One region of the Planococcus chinensis genome, then DNA from elsewhere that is predicted to be linked to it. Evidence: a T-box and tRNA genes for the amino acid it is inferred to sense, from the RefSeq annotation. Region 1 holds a T-box; the other holds one or more tRNA genes.
The links. A T-box is a leader RNA that pairs with one kind of tRNA and senses whether it is charged. The one in region 1 lies ahead of ACFSDB_RS13605 (valine--tRNA ligase), so its partner is inferred to be a tRNA-Val.
Positions count from the first base shown of each region.

Region 2: it has a tRNA-Val gene. The T-box ahead of ACFSDB_RS13605 (valine--tRNA ligase) is inferred to sense a tRNA for this amino acid. The anticodon was not compared.

Region 1 covers NZ_JBHUFW010000011.1:203,714-211,165, reverse strand. Annotated here, with positions in the region: gene ACFSDB_RS13610 (TetR/AcrR family transcriptional regulator) at 1-339, opposite strand, end outside; gene ACFSDB_RS13605 (valine--tRNA ligase) at 848-3,478, opposite strand; T-box leader at 3,548-3,768, opposite strand; gene ACFSDB_RS13600 (AbrB family transcriptional regulator) at 3,791-4,840, opposite strand; gene hemL (glutamate-1-semialdehyde 2,1-aminomutase) at 5,509-6,795, opposite strand; gene hemB (porphobilinogen synthase) at 6,796-7,452, opposite strand, start outside.
Region 2 covers NZ_JBHUFW010000004.1:544,605-552,056, forward strand. Annotated here, with positions in the region: gene ACFSDB_RS04995 (phosphatidylglycerophosphatase A family protein) at 1-578, shown strand, start outside; gene ACFSDB_RS05000 (TAXI family TRAP transporter solute-binding subunit) at 701-1,681, shown strand; gene ACFSDB_RS05005 (DUF1850 domain-containing protein) at 1,756-2,280, shown strand; gene ACFSDB_RS05010 (TRAP transporter permease) at 2,270-4,303, shown strand; gene ACFSDB_RS05015 (hypothetical protein) at 4,605-5,300, shown strand; tRNA gene ACFSDB_RS05020 (tRNA-Val) at 5,390-5,462, opposite strand; gene ACFSDB_RS05025 (2'-5' RNA ligase family protein) at 5,515-6,036, opposite strand; gene ACFSDB_RS05030 (thermonuclease family protein) at 6,052-6,759, opposite strand; gene ACFSDB_RS05035 (DNA-3-methyladenine glycosylase family protein) at 6,858-7,452, shown strand, end outside.

The DNA.
Region 1 (7,452 bases):
ATCGTACAGATGCGCCGGCGGGAAAAACGAGATGCGTAGCCAGAACTTCGTCGCGGCATTTTGATCATTCCGCTCCCTATGGTACAGAAGGAAGTCATACAGGAACTCCTGGATGGGACGTGCTTTGTTTTGTTCAATAAACGCGGTGACCGATTCGATCTCGCTCTCGACCACGTCGCTAAAGACCTGCAGGAACATTTGGTCCTTCCCTTTGAAATGGGTATAGATGGACTGCTTTTTGATGCCGACGTCGTCTGCGATATGCGCCATCGATGTGCCATCAAAGCCGTGTTCCGCAAAGCGGTTCAATGCTGCTAGTTTTAACTGATCCAGTGTCATAACTTCACCCTTCCGAACGTTCGTCAGGTAACTATAACAAATGGTTTTGCGGGAGTCAATTGAAGAGGATTGAGATTGGGGTTTGCGGTCAATTCATGAAACACAGATATGAGGTCGAGAAACATAGATAGAAAGCTAGGAAACGCCGGTAGAAACAGTTGAAACATCGATAGGACCCACGCAAACCATCGATAGAAAAAACTTTTAACGCCGGTAGAACCCTCCTGCCCTTCCTCCCTTTCGCTTTTCGCCGGGGCGAAAAGCAGGAATTCGGGTTTTGGGTTTGTCTTTGGAGAAGAGGAACGTTGAATAACCTCCGCGGAACGATGATAGAAGCTTGTCCATTACAATCCGAAAAGAACAACACCGATAGAAAACCTCAAAACGCCGGTAGAACCCTCCCGCCCTACTTCTTTTTCGCTTTTCGCCCGGCGAAAAGCCGGCATTCAGCTCTTCCACGCAAAAAAAAGGCGACCAGACCCGCGCGGGGTTTGGTCGCCTCTTTCTACTACAGGTTCTTCAATTCTTCGATGCGCTTTTCTACCGTCGCGTGCTTCTCGAGGTAGTCGGCTTCTTTTTTGCGTTCTTCGGCTACTACCGCGTCCGGCGCTTTGGAAACAAAGCGTTCGTTCGACAGTTTGCCTTGGACGAGTTTCACTTCTTTCGCCCATTTCTCGAGTTCTTTGTTCAAACGTGCAAGTTCTGCATCGATGTCGAGCAGACCTTCAAGCGGCATGAACAGTTCGGCGCCCGATACGACAGCGGACATCGATTTTTCCGGTGCAGCGATGTTTTCGCCGATCGTCAATGTTTCCGGGTTGCAGAAACGTTCGATATAGGCGGCGTTCGCTTCAAGCACAGCGTGGATGTTTGCGTCTTTCGCAGAAATCGTCAATGGCACTTTCTTGCTCATCGGCGACTGTACTTCTGCGCGGATCGTGCGGACAGCTGTGATGATGTCCATCAACAGCTTCATGCTTGATGACTGGCTTTGGTCGGTCAACGACTCGTCGACTGTCGGCCAAGCAGCAACCGTAATCGATTCGCCTTCGTGCGGCAAGTTCTGCCAGATCTCTTCTGTGATGAACGGCATGAACGGATGCAAGAGGCGCATCGTGTTGTCGAGTACATACGCCAGAACCGAACGCGTCATTTTCTTCGCGTCTTCGTCTTCGCCGTACAATGGCAGCTTCGCCATCTCGATGTACCAGTCGCAGAAATCATCCCAGATGAAGTTATAGAGCGTGCGGCCCACTTCGCCGAATTCGTAGCGTTCTGCTAATGAAGTCACTTGCTCGATGGTTTCATTCAAACGGGTCAGGATCCATGAATCCGCAACCGAGCGTTTGCCGGAAAGGTCGATCTCTTCATAAGTCATGCCTTCCATATTCATCAATGCAAAGCGGGAAGCGTTCCAGATTTTATTGGCAAAGTTCCAGATGCTCTCAACTTTCTCCATGGAGAAGCGGAGGTCCTGCCCTGGGCTTGATGCCGTTGCCAGGAAGTAGCGCAGCGAATCCGCTCCGTATTCCGCGATAACGTCCATCGGGTCAACGCCATTGCCGAGCGATTTCGACATCTTGCGCCCTTCTGCGTCGCGGACAAGCCCGTGGATCAATACGTCTTTGAACGGCTTTTCTTCCGTGAATTCAAGCGCCTGGAAAATCATGCGCGAAACCCAGAAGTAAATGATGTCGTAGCCTGTTACAAGCGCATCTGTCGGGTAATAGCGCTTCAATTCATCACTGTCAGCCGGCCAGCCGAGCGTCGAGAACGGCCATAGCGCGGATGAGAACCACGTATCAAGCACGTCTTCGTCCTGCGTCCAGTTTTCGGCGTCTGCCGGCGCGTCCATGCCTACGTAGATTTCACCGGTTTCGTTATGGTACCAAGCCGGAATTTGATGGCCCCACCACAATTGGCGCGAGATGCACCAGTCGCGAATGTTTTCCATCCACTGCAGGTAAGTCTTCTCGAAGCGTTCCGGCACAAAGTTAACGCCTTCTTCGCCGTGCTGCAGGTCGATCGCTTTTTGTGCGAGCGGCTTCATGTCAACGAACCATTGTGTGGACAGGTACGGCTCGACAACGGCGCCACTGCGCTCGGAATGGCCTACGGAATGCATATGCTCTTCGATTTTGAATAAAACATCCATGTCCTGCAAATCTTTGACGATCGCTTTGCGGCATTCGAAGCGGTCCATGCCTTCGTATTTGCCGGCGTTCTCGTTCATCGAACCGTCTTCGTGCATGACGAGCACGCGCTCGAGGTTATGGCGGTTGCCGATCTCGAAATCGTTCGGGTCGTGTGCCGGCGTGATTTTCACGGCGCCGCTTCCGAATTCCATGTCGACGTAATCGTCAGCAACGATCTCGATTTCACGGCCGACGATCGGCAGGATGACTTTCTTGCCGATCAAGTGCTGGTAGCGCTCATCTTTCGGATGAACCGCTACGGCCGTATCGCCGAGCATCGTCTCCGGACGCGTCGTCGCAACTTCGATATGGCCCGAGCCGTCTGCGAGCGGATAGCGCATGTGGTAGAAGCCGCCTTGCACATCTTTGTAGATAACTTCAATATCGGAAATCGCGGTCTTCGTCGCCGGATCCCAGTTGATGATGTATTTCCCGCGGTAGATGAGTTTCTTTTCGTAAAGTTTTACGAATACTTCCTTAACCGCTTCCGACAAGCCTTCATCTAACGTAAAGCGCTCGCGTGAGTAATCAAGGCCAAGGCCCAGCTTCGACCATTGCTCGCGGATGTGTCCAGCGTATTCATCTTTCCATTTCCACGACTCTTCCAGGAATTTCTCGCGGCCGAGGTCGTAGCGGGACTTGCCTTCTTCGCGCAATTTCCCTTCCACTTTCGCCTGCGTCGCGATGCCGGCGTGGTCCATGCCCGGCAGCCATAGGGCGTCAAAGCCCTGCATGCGCTTCATGCGCGTCAGGATGTCCTGCAATGTCGTGTCCCAAGCGTGGCCAAGGTGAAGTTTGCCGGTTACGTTCGGCGGCGGAATCACGATGGTGTACGGGGTCTTGCCGCTTTCGGGTTTCGCTTCAAAAAATTTGTTGTTGATCCACCATTCATAGCGTCCTTTTTCAATGGACTGCGGATCGTACTTCGTCGGCATTTCAGTCATTGCAATTCCTCCTTATGGGTTTTATTCGCCTGAGCGGTTTTGCCGGAAAACAAAAAAACCCCTTCGTCTGTAAAGGACGAAGGAGTTGTTCGCGGTACCACCTTTATACCAGACCGAAAAAACGGGTCTGGCGCTCAAGCTCGATAACGGATATCATCCGGTCCCCGCTACTCGAATTTCACGGGGACTGCTCCGAGGTGACATTCAAATGCTGGCCATAGGAACCTCCCACCAAACGGTTCCCTCTCTGAAATCGGCGTACATTCTACTATCCTCATCAACGCATTGATTATCTAATTACACCCATTGTACTCAGATTCGGCTTTTAGCGTCAAGTTTTTTCACGATCAATGTGACAATCGGCGAGGCGATCAGCAGAATGAAAAACAGCCGGAACAATTGGAAGCTCGTGATCAGCGCGACGTCGCCGCCGGTCGCGAGCGCCGTGATCGCCATTTCCGCGATGCCGCCTGGCGCTGCGCTCAGGAAGAAATCAAGGAAGATATAGTCCGGCAATAGTTTCGCGAGGATATAGGCAATAAATGCCGTGAAGCTGATCAGCAGCGCATTGTTCAGGACGATCGCCGCGCCCAAGCGGAACGTCAATTTGTCGCCGATATGCTCCATCTGCAGGCCGAGCCCGGCGCCGATGCACACCTGTGCGAGCGCGATCAACCAGTACGGCATGTCGACGAGAAGGTCGCCCGTCACTGTCTGGACGATCGCCATCGTCAGGATCGGCGCGAGCAGTTCTGCGGCCGGGAAGCCGATTCGCTTCATGGCTATGTATAGCGTGAGCCCGACAGCGACAGCTGCAAGGAATGCGAGCGGCGCAAAGGTGAAGACGCGCTCGCCGAGCTCCCCTTCTTCCCGGCCGGTGAGGAACACGGTGAAGAACGGCACGATCGTCACGACCATGAAGATGCGGATCGTCTGCATCATCGTGACGACCGTGATGTTCGCGGACTTCACGTCTTCCGCGATGACGACCATTTGTGCGAGCCCGCCCGGAATCGACCCGAGGAGGCTTGTCGCCAGTGATTCATCGACCATTTTCATGAACAGCAGGCCGAGCATGATCGACAAGCCGACGACCGACACCGTCATGAACGCCATATACGGCAAATCGAACCACATCAGGAACACCGCATCGCGCGTGAACGACGAGCCGATCTGCACGCCGAGCATGACAAGTCCTGCCGTGCGCAGGATCTTCGGCCAGTAAAGTTCCATTTTGGTGAACTGGCTCACGAGGAGCAGCGCCAGCATTGGGCCGAGCAGCCACGGCAAGAACATGCCGACCACTTCGAACAGCCAGCCTGCCAGCACCGCTATGATCAATGTCCGTAAGAATATGTACATCCGCTCTCCCTGCCCTTCGCCTTCCGAAATTCTTTCTCTTTCTATCGTACAGGAAAATGGAAGTGAAATCTTCTGTAGGATGCAAATTCTTTGGGGGAAATGGGTTGCGGGTTTGGTACGAGGCAGATATTTTTTCTATCGGCGGTTTTGACGGGTTCTATCGGCGTTTCTTGGAGTTCTATCGGTGTTTCTAAGGTTTCTACCGGCGTTTTGAGGTTTTCTATCGATGTTTCTAGTTTTTTGGAAGGTTTGTGGACGAACTTATTCGTTGTTTAGAGTCGATCCAAGCAGACGTTTCTTTCATCACTTCTTATAAGCTCTTTCATCGTTTCAAAGACTTCTATGATCGTCCTGCGAAGTTTATTCATCCCTCCCCCAAAACCCGAATGCCGGCTTTTCGCCCCCGGCGAAAAGCGAAAGTGCCACTTTACTTGCGGCAAATCCGATTTTCTTGCAGAAAACCTAATTTACTTGCGGAAACGGGTACTTTACTTGCACTAAATGAGATTTACTTGCAGCAATCATCACTTTACTTGCAAAATCCTTTATTTACTTGCAGAATCCAATACTTTATTTGCAGCAAGCCGGTTTTATTCGCAAAAAGCCGTAGTCTGTTCAAGCACATAAAAACCCGGCCGCTAGGAAAGCGGCCGGGCAATCAAACTTATTTATCTTGCTAATTTCGCAAACACCGTATGGAACGCATCGACCGTTTTGGCGATGTGTTCTTCAGTATGCGCCGTTGACAGGAACATGCCTTCGAATTGGGACGGCGGCAGGAAGATGCCTTCTTCCGCCATCAAGCGGTAGTAGTCCGCAAACAGGTCGGTGTCGGATGTCTTCGCGGATGCGAAGTCGACGACCGGTTCGTTCGTGAAGAAGAAGCCGATCATCGAGCCCGCACGGTTCACGGTGTGCGGGATGTTGTATTTTTCAGCCGCTGCACGGAAGCCGGCTTCGAGCTGGTCGCCGCGTTCAACGAAAAGGTCGTACGAACTTTCGTCCAAACGTGACAAGGTTTCAAAGCCAGCCGTCATGGCCAGCGGGTTGCCGGAAAGCGTACCGGCCTGGTAGATCGAGCCGCTCGGTGCGACTTGTTGCATGATTTCGCGCTTGCCGCCGAAAGCGCCGACTGGCAGTCCGCCGCCGATGACTTTGCCGAGGCAGGTCATGTCCGGCGTGACGCCGTAATGGCCTTGTGCACAGTTATAGCCGACGCGGAATCCGGTCATGACTTCATCAAAGATCAGGATCGTGCCGAATTCAGTCGTCAAGTTGCGGAGTTCCTGCAGGAAGCCTTCGTTCGGCGGCACGACGCCCATATTGCCGGCAACTGGCTCAACGATGACCGCGGCGATTTCGTCGCCGAATTTCTGGAACGCCAAACGGACGCTTTCCAGGTCGTTGTACGGCACCGTCAAGGTGTTTTGCGCTACGGAATCAGGGACGCCCGGCGAGTCCGGCAAGCCGAGTGTCGCGACGCCTGAGCCCGCTTTGATCAAGAGGCTGTCGGCGTGGCCGTGGTAGCAGCCTTCGAACTTCAGGATTTTATTGCGTCCGGTATAGCCGCGTGCGACGCGCAATGCGCTCATCGTGGCTTCGGTGCCGGATGACACCATGCGGACCATTTCGATCGACGGGACGCGCTCCATGACGAGTTTCGCCATTTCGTTTTCCATGAGCGTCGGCGCGCCGAAGCTTGTGCCGAGTTCAGCGGTCTTCTGGATCGCTTTCACGACTTCCGGATGGGCATGCCCAAGGATCAGCGGGCCCCATGACAGGACATAGTCGATGTATGTATTGCCATCGATGTCCGTGATGGTCGCGCCGTTTCCGGATGCCATGAAGATCGGGTCCATATTGACCGATTTGAATGCGCGCACCGGCGAGTTTACGCCGCCCGGCATCAATTTTTTCGCTTCAGTGAATGCTGCAATCGATTTTCCGTATCCCATTTATTTCCCCTCCAGCCAGCGTGCTGCGTCTTTGGCGTGGTACGTCATGATGATGTCCGCGCCCGCGCGTTTCATGCTTAGTAACGTTTCAAGGACGATTTTCTCTTCGTCGACCCAGCCGTTCAATGCGGCTGCTTTGACCATCGCGTATTCGCCGGAGACGTTATAAGCGACGATCGGCAAATCGAAGTTATCGCGCACTTCGCGGATGACGTCGAGGTACGAAAGCGCCGGTTTGACGATCATGAAGTCTGCGCCTTCTTCAACGTCTGCCGCCGCTTCGCGCAAGGCTTCAAGGCGGTTCGCCGGGTCCATCTGGTAGGTCTTGCGGTCTCCGAACTGCGGTGTGGAATGCGCCGCTTCACGGAACGGGCCGTAGTAGGCGGACGAGTATTTCACGCCGTAGCTCATGATCGGCGTGTTTTCAAATCCGGCCTGGTCCAATCCGTAGCGGATCGCCGCAACAAAGCCGTCCATCATGTTCGACGGTGCGATGATGTCAGCGCCGGCTTTCGCCTGCGATACAGCTGTACGAGCCAAGAGATCCAAAGTTTCGTCGTTCAGGATGACGCCTTCTTCGATAACGCCGCAATGGCCGTGGTCGGTGTATTGGCAAAGGCACGTATCGGCAATGACAACCAATTCCGGATGGCGGTT
Region 2 (7,452 bases), on a different contig from region 1:
GAGGAAATTCACGCATTCATTCAGAAGAGGTTACAAAAGCTGCGCATAATGCACTTGAGCGCAGAGGGGTCACAGTGAAAGACATCGCTGAAATTGTGCTGGAAATGCAATTGCCGTTCAATGAAGGCTTGACGGTGGCGCATTGCATCGAGTCGGTTGAAAGTGTGCTCCAGAAGCGCGAAATGCAGCACGCGCTGCTAGTGGGCATTGAATTAGACGAGTTATCGGAACAAGGAAAATTGTCTCGGCCGCTTCAGCAGATCGTTGAATCGGATGAAGGCCTGTTTGGCGTCGACGAAATGATCGGGCTGGGAGCGGTGCTTACATACGGCAGCATCGCAGTGACCACTTTCGGGCATCTCGACAAGAACAAAGGGGGCATCATTCACCGCCTGAATTCGCATGTGGGCGAAGAAGTGCACACATTCCTGGATGATCTGGTGGCGAGCATTGCAGCTTGTGCCTCAGCGCGCATTGCGCACCGGACGCGCGACCTTGAAGAGAAAGGCATGACATTCGAAGACATCAAGCCGGAAGAGACTGCGCCGGAAGTGTATGTGGAAGGCGCTGACACTTAAGGACCGGGTTTTCTAGGAGAATAGGAGTTGACCAATTGCTAAAATCTTATGGCAATTGGATAGAAAGTAATGCTATGATTAAATTGGCACCATCTAATCAAACAAAAAGGGGAGGTCAAATTATGCAGAAAAAGAAATTTGGATTGTTCGCGGCACTAACTTTGGCAGGATCGGTATTTCTTGCTGGATGCGGCGGCGGAGAAGAAACGGCTACTGAAGGGGAATCGGGCGGTTCAGAAAATCCTGAATTTCTGAGCATCCTGACAGGCGGCACAACCGGTACTTATTATCCGCTCGGCGGAGCGATGGCAACGATCATCGAAAACGAGACAGGCATCGATACAACGGCCGAATCTTCCCAGGCATCTGCTGCGAATATGACAGCGCTTGCTGACGGAGGAGCACAGATCGCATTTGTACAAACCGATACAGCATTCTATGCTGCAGAAGGTTCGAACATGTTTGAAGGGGAAAAAATCGATACGGTATCGGCAATCGGCGCACTTTATCCTGAAACAATCCAGTTGGTCACAACTGAAGGTTCAGGAATCAAGACGTTCGACGACTTAGCCGGCAAGAGCATTTCAGTCGGGGCACCAGGATCTGGTACGTATATCAATGCGGAACAGCTTCTTGAAATCCACGGCATGACAATGGATGACATCGAAGCGCAGAACTTGGACTTCGGCGAATCACAGGAAAGCTTGCAGGCAGGACAGATCGATGCAGCGTTCATCACAGCGGGTACGCCTACTGGAGCTGTTGAAAGCTTGAGCGCGACGGCTGATGTGGTCATCGTTCCTGTGGCAGAAGACAAAGCTGCTGAATTGATCGAGAAATATCCATACTACGCGAACGACACAGTGCCATCAGGGACATACGGCTTGACTGAAGACGTGCCGACGGTTTCGGTATTGGCGATGCTGGTTGTTCAAAATGACCTGTCTGAAGAGTTGGTCTATGATATTACAAAAGCGATCTATGAAAACACGGATCAGATCCAACACGCCAAAGCTGAATTCATCAAGTCTGAAACAGCTCTTGACGGCATCGGGATCGATATCCACCCGGGTGCACAAAAGTATTTTGACGAAGTAAACTAAAAGAAGCGTTGGAATAATAGACGATAAAGCGCAAGCTTTATCGTCGTTATTTATTTCTATGGAGGACACCTACGATGCATTCAAAGACAGCGAAGCGTTCTCTTCTTTTATTGATTGCCCTCATTCTCATTCTCTTCGCATTTGTTTTTGCACCGATTCAAAAAACGTTTGTTTTTATCGACAATGACAATGATGAAATTGCGGCGTACTTAAGAATGGAAAGCCCGTTTTTCCAGATCAAATATACCCATTCCATCCATCTTTCCGACGTTCTGGAAAGCTACAAGGCCCTGCCGGACGGCACGCTGAAACTGTTGGAACTGCAGTACGAAGATTTTAATATCGGGATGCCTTCCAATGCAGGAGAAGGGGAGACGTTTGTCGAAAAAGACGGGAAATACTTTATCAAAAACATGGATAGGGAACTTGCTGATTTCCGCTTGTTTGTCGGAGATGTGGATGCGGGATTGTCACTGATTTCTGCCGGAAGCGAATTCGACTTGAAGAAAACGCTTGAACGGGGGAAATCTTATACGTTCCGGGTTCAGCGGCTGTCCCTTTTTCAGCAACTAGAAGGAGTGAATCTTAATGAGCAATAAATTGCCGCCAGATGAAAGAGAAGAAATGAAGCTGCCGCCGGAAGACGACAGCTTTATCTCCGAAGAAAAGCAGAAAGAGATTCTGCAAAAATACGATCCGGAATCCAATACACGTGATTTGGGTGGCATTGTCAAACACATCGTTTTCTTCGGATTGCTGGCTTTTTCGCTGTTCCAATTGTATACGGCGATTTTTGGCCAGTATACGGCCTACATCCAGCGTTCCATCCACTTAGGGTTCGCTTTGTCATTGATCTTCCTGTTGTTCCCTGCCATGAAGCGAAAAGGGGACCGGCGAAAAGTCCCGTTCTACGATTTTATATTGGCGCTGCTCTCGGTCGGGGTCGGGTTGTATTGGCCGATTGCCTACAATGACCTGGTATTCCGCTTAGGACGGGTCACAGAAATGGACCTTATTGTCGGAATACTTGCCGTCGTCCTCGTGCTTGAAGCGACGCGACGGGCAGTCGGCCTGCCGATTACGATCATTTCATCCGTATTCCTGGCGTATATGTTCTTCGGCCCTTATTTTCCTGGATTCCTCCGGCATCGGGGGCAAGACCTGGAATCGGTCATCCAGCTGATGTTCTATACAACAGACGGGATTTTAGGGACGCCAATCAGCGTTTCCGCGACGTTCATCTTCGTCTTCCTGCTGTTTGGTGCGTTCCTGGTGAAAACCGGGGTCGGCCAATACTTCAATGATTTGGCCGTATCGCTTGCCGGACACCTGATTGGCGGACCGGCCAAAGTAGCCATCTTCTCAAGTGCCCTGCAAGGGACGATTTCCGGGAGTTCGGTGGCAAACGTCGTGACGTCTGGATCTTATACGATCCCGATGATGAAAAAGCTGGGCTATAAAAAGGAATTTGCCGGCGGGGTAGAAGCAGCAGCTTCCACCGGCGGGCAATTGATGCCGCCAATCATGGGGGCTGCCGCCTTCCTGATGGTAGAATTCATCGGGGGCGTAACGTATTGGGAAATTGCCAAAGCAGCGGCAATCCCGGCACTTCTCTACTTTACCGGCGTTTGGATCATGACGCATTTCGAGGCAAAACGCATCGGCCTGAAAGGGCTCTCGAAGGAAGAACTTCCTGACCGCAAAGAAGTCTTGAAGAAAATCTACTTGCTGCTTCCGATTGTCGCCATCATCGTCTTCCTGTTGGTCGGGATTCCGACTATGCACGCAGCATTGTACGGAATCGTCCTGACGGTTCTTGTCAGCTCATTCAACAAAGAAACACGGATGAATTTCAAAGACATGATCCATGCGTTGGTGGACGGCGCCAGAACGGCATTGGCTGTAGCAGCGGCAACCGCTGCAGCAGGGATCATCGTCGGAGTGGTGGTCAAAACCGGACTCGGCTTAAGTTTGGCGAACGGCCTGGTATCCGCTTCCGGCGGGAATATCCTCTTGACGCTGTTCTTCACCATGCTCGCAGCCATCGTGCTCGGCATGGGTTCGCCGACAACCGCCAACTACGTCATCACGTCGACTATTGCAGCGCCGGCAATCATCACATTGCTTATGATCGATGAACCGCTTGGAGCAGCAGTACCGCTCGTGGTTGCCTTGTCTGCACACTTGTTCGTATTCTATTTCGGCATCATCGCCGATATCACACCGCCAGTGGCGCTTGCCGCATTTGCAGCTTCCGGGATTTCCGGCGGAGAGCCGATCAAAACCGGTTTTATCGCAGCGAAGCTGGCAGCAGCAGCGTTCATCATACCGTATATGTTCGTCTTGTCGCCGTCTCTCTTGATGATCGATACAACAATGCCGGAACTGATCTGGGTGCTGATTACGGCGCTTAGCGGCATGGTAGTCATCGGAGCGGGGCTGATCGGATTCTGGTACCGCAAACTGAATTGGATCGAGCGGATTCTGGCCCTGGCAACAGGTCTTGCGCTTATCTATCCAGAAGGCCTTTCCGATACAATCGGAGCCATCGCATTCATCATCTTGTTTGCGATCCAGTGGATGGCACGCGATAAGAAAGAGCCGAAAACTTCAGAAGCATAACCAAAAGCCCTGACCGGCTGCAAATTGCAGCCGGTCAGGGCTTTTCCTATTTCTTTTCAAGCAAAATGAAAGAATGGGATTGGTGGAGCGGCATTCAAATTGGAAGGGCGGGGAGGGCCACAATACACCATGGCACCCTGTGATCCTTAAAATCAGGATAATTGGAAATGGATTTTTAGGAGGAGAAGCCAGACGGCTGATGCATTTGCAGGATTGGTGCAGCGCTTTGAAGAATCTAATAAGGCAAGCTTTATAAAATTTAGGGGATGCTTCAGCAAAACGGTTTCAGGAAGGGGGACATATGAAATTTACGAATAAATTCATTATTGGCTGGTGGATCATGCTTCTAGTTGGATTCGGAATCATCCTTATCGCCAGATTCGATCACTTCACTTCAAACACTTTGATCTTGTTCGATTACATCATCCTGATTTTATTGTTCATCCTGGTTTTCCTGCCCCTTTATTCGGAAATGAGCATGTTCGGTTTTTCGCTCAAGCGGGAAATCGAGTCAGTAGAAGAAAGTGTCAATGACCTTAAGTCTTTGGTAATCAGCAATACCAACAGCAATGTCGTCTACTTCAACGCAGATCCACAACTGACGGAGGAGCAAAGAGCGCAGCTCAAGAGAAGCTTAGAGGTACCAGACGGGAACCGTTTTGAATCGGCGGCCCAACCCGAAGAAAGTGCAATCCAAGAGTTTATCTTGGCTGAAAAAACGGTCGTAAATTTCTTTGCCGTCCGATATTTGCTGGAAAAGGAAATCCGGCGGATCGCGGTAGACTATATAAGTGACCCCAATCAGATACCGGTCCAAAAGCTAGTGCGAAGTTTGGGGCAACAAGGTGTATTCGAACCGAATATGCAAAATGCCATCCTCGAAGTTTGGTCAATAACATCAGGCGCGATGCATGGGGAAGAGTTAGGCAAGGCGGACGAAAACTTTGTTGAATCCATCGGAATGCCATTGCTTGAAAGATTGAAGAAGATCTCATAACGATAAAAAACAGCAATAAAAAAAGAGGTCCGAAAGCATATGCTTTCGGACTTCTTGTACTTCTGAACCCAACGTTCATGAAGATTTTATGATTCCTACTGGGCTCGAACCAGCGACCTCTACCCTGTCAAGGTAGCGCTCTCCCAGCTGAGCTAAGGAATCTCAATTACCAGGACAAATATAATTATATCGCGCCTACGGCAAAAGTCAACACTTATTCTGCTAAAAATATACTCCAATCGGTTGCTGTTTTTCCATTGACGATCGACCAGCATTCCAAGGCAATCGCTTTCCCGGCAAATGGTTCGAATTCCATCGACAGCCGGGCAAACATCGGCCCCCAGAAAGGTGCGGCAATGTTATTTACAATGGTGCCATGGGGAACCCAGCTGCCAGGCTGGTAATAAGCTTGCTGCCCGAAGAAATCGCGTGTAGCCAGATTGATTGTCTGATGGAGGACGGACAGTGCAGGGGTTACAGTAGGCGAAGCGTAGAACGTTCCTTTTTGTTTGAAAAAACCGAGTGAGCCGAACGTCAACGGAATCGCTTTGGCTCCTTCCGCCAATTGGGCGACGGCCGCTTTTAAGTCCAGCGGGTTGGCTCCTTCGAAAGACTGAAGCGAAATATGGGGCGGCAAAGCTTTTACTGTCTGAAGAGCAGCCATCTGCCCTTGCTGCTGCAGGTATTCGATTTGATTGGACGCTCGGTAATCGAGCCTCAATACGAGTAATTGCATGGGTTTCTCCTTTCCTCAATTGCCAGTGCTCCGGAAGCCGGCTTCGCGGGCTTCCTGCTCGGAACAGAACCATTGCTCCGGGTTGGTATTGTCGTATGAGCCTTCGCCCGGCATGTGGTAGATCTTATCGCCGCTCCGGTTTATATTTCCTTTGATCCGGCAGTCGCCGGCTTCTGGCTGTTGGCTGGTATTGCCATATGCATCTTCATTAAAACCGCGTTCGGTTGGATAACTGCTGTACTCCCAAATGCCGATTCCGGCTTCTTTGGCAATCTGCTCCGCTTCCTCGAACTCATCGACGTAGCGGGTATTCGGAGGGAACACATAGGCGACACGGGCATAACCCGATTCGAGCAGCTGTTCCTGTACGCTTTCGCCGTCGACATAAATATAAGCGAGCATCCGGCCGTAATCATCAAACCGGCCGCCGACATCAAACTCAATGGTGACATCGCCGGACTCAATGATCCGCTTGTTTTCAGCGGTCGCTTCCGGCCCAAGAGGCTGTTCGCCAAGCCGGGGATGGTTGGTTTCCGGTGTGTCGATCAACAGATAACGGACCGTTTCTTCTTTCCCGTCGTACTCGATTTTGATGGTATCGCCGTCAATGACAGAAACCACTTCGACCGGAACCTGGTCCTGTGTGCCGCCTGTACCGGTCGGATCGAAGGCGCTGCAGCCTGCTAAAAGCATCGAAGCAACCAAACCGATAATCTTTTTCATGAACATCCCTGCTTTCGTTAGTTCTATTATATTTGGTCGGTGCAGCCCTTGCAAACCGGATCCGATTGGGCTACGGTGGAGGAAAAGGAGGGAGCGCCATGCAGATTACATTGCCTTTCCATTATGATTTTGACAGGGTGCTTGAGCGGTTGTCGCTGGATCCGCTGCATGCGGTATCGCTTTCCGATAAAAGCATCCGAGTGCCGATGGCTTCAGGGAACGTCGTAGTAGTGAAGGCGGCAGGAAGTTCCAGACGGCCGGTTTTCGAACTGGAAAACTTGGAAGAAGGGCAGTTGGACAGGATCAAGGACATTTTCCATTTCGGCTCTTCTTTGGATGCGGTCAACGCGCATTTCGCCAATACGAACCTGTCGGCACTGTTCAGCGAACACCAAGGCACTCCGATCGTCCGGGAATTTTCGCTTTATGGATCCCTGATGAAAAGCATTATCCACCAGCAATTGAACTTGTCGTTCGCCCACACGCTGACAAGCCGGTTTGTCCGGACATTCGGCCATGAAAACGACGGCGTTTGGTTTTATCCGGCACCGGAAACCATCGCCAGGCTCCGGCCGGAGGATTTACGGGAGATGCAGTTCAGTACGCGGAAAGCCGAGTACGTTATCGGCTTGTCGGAAGCGATCGCATCGGGGAAGCTCGATCTTGACAGAATGGAATCAAAAGCCGATGAGG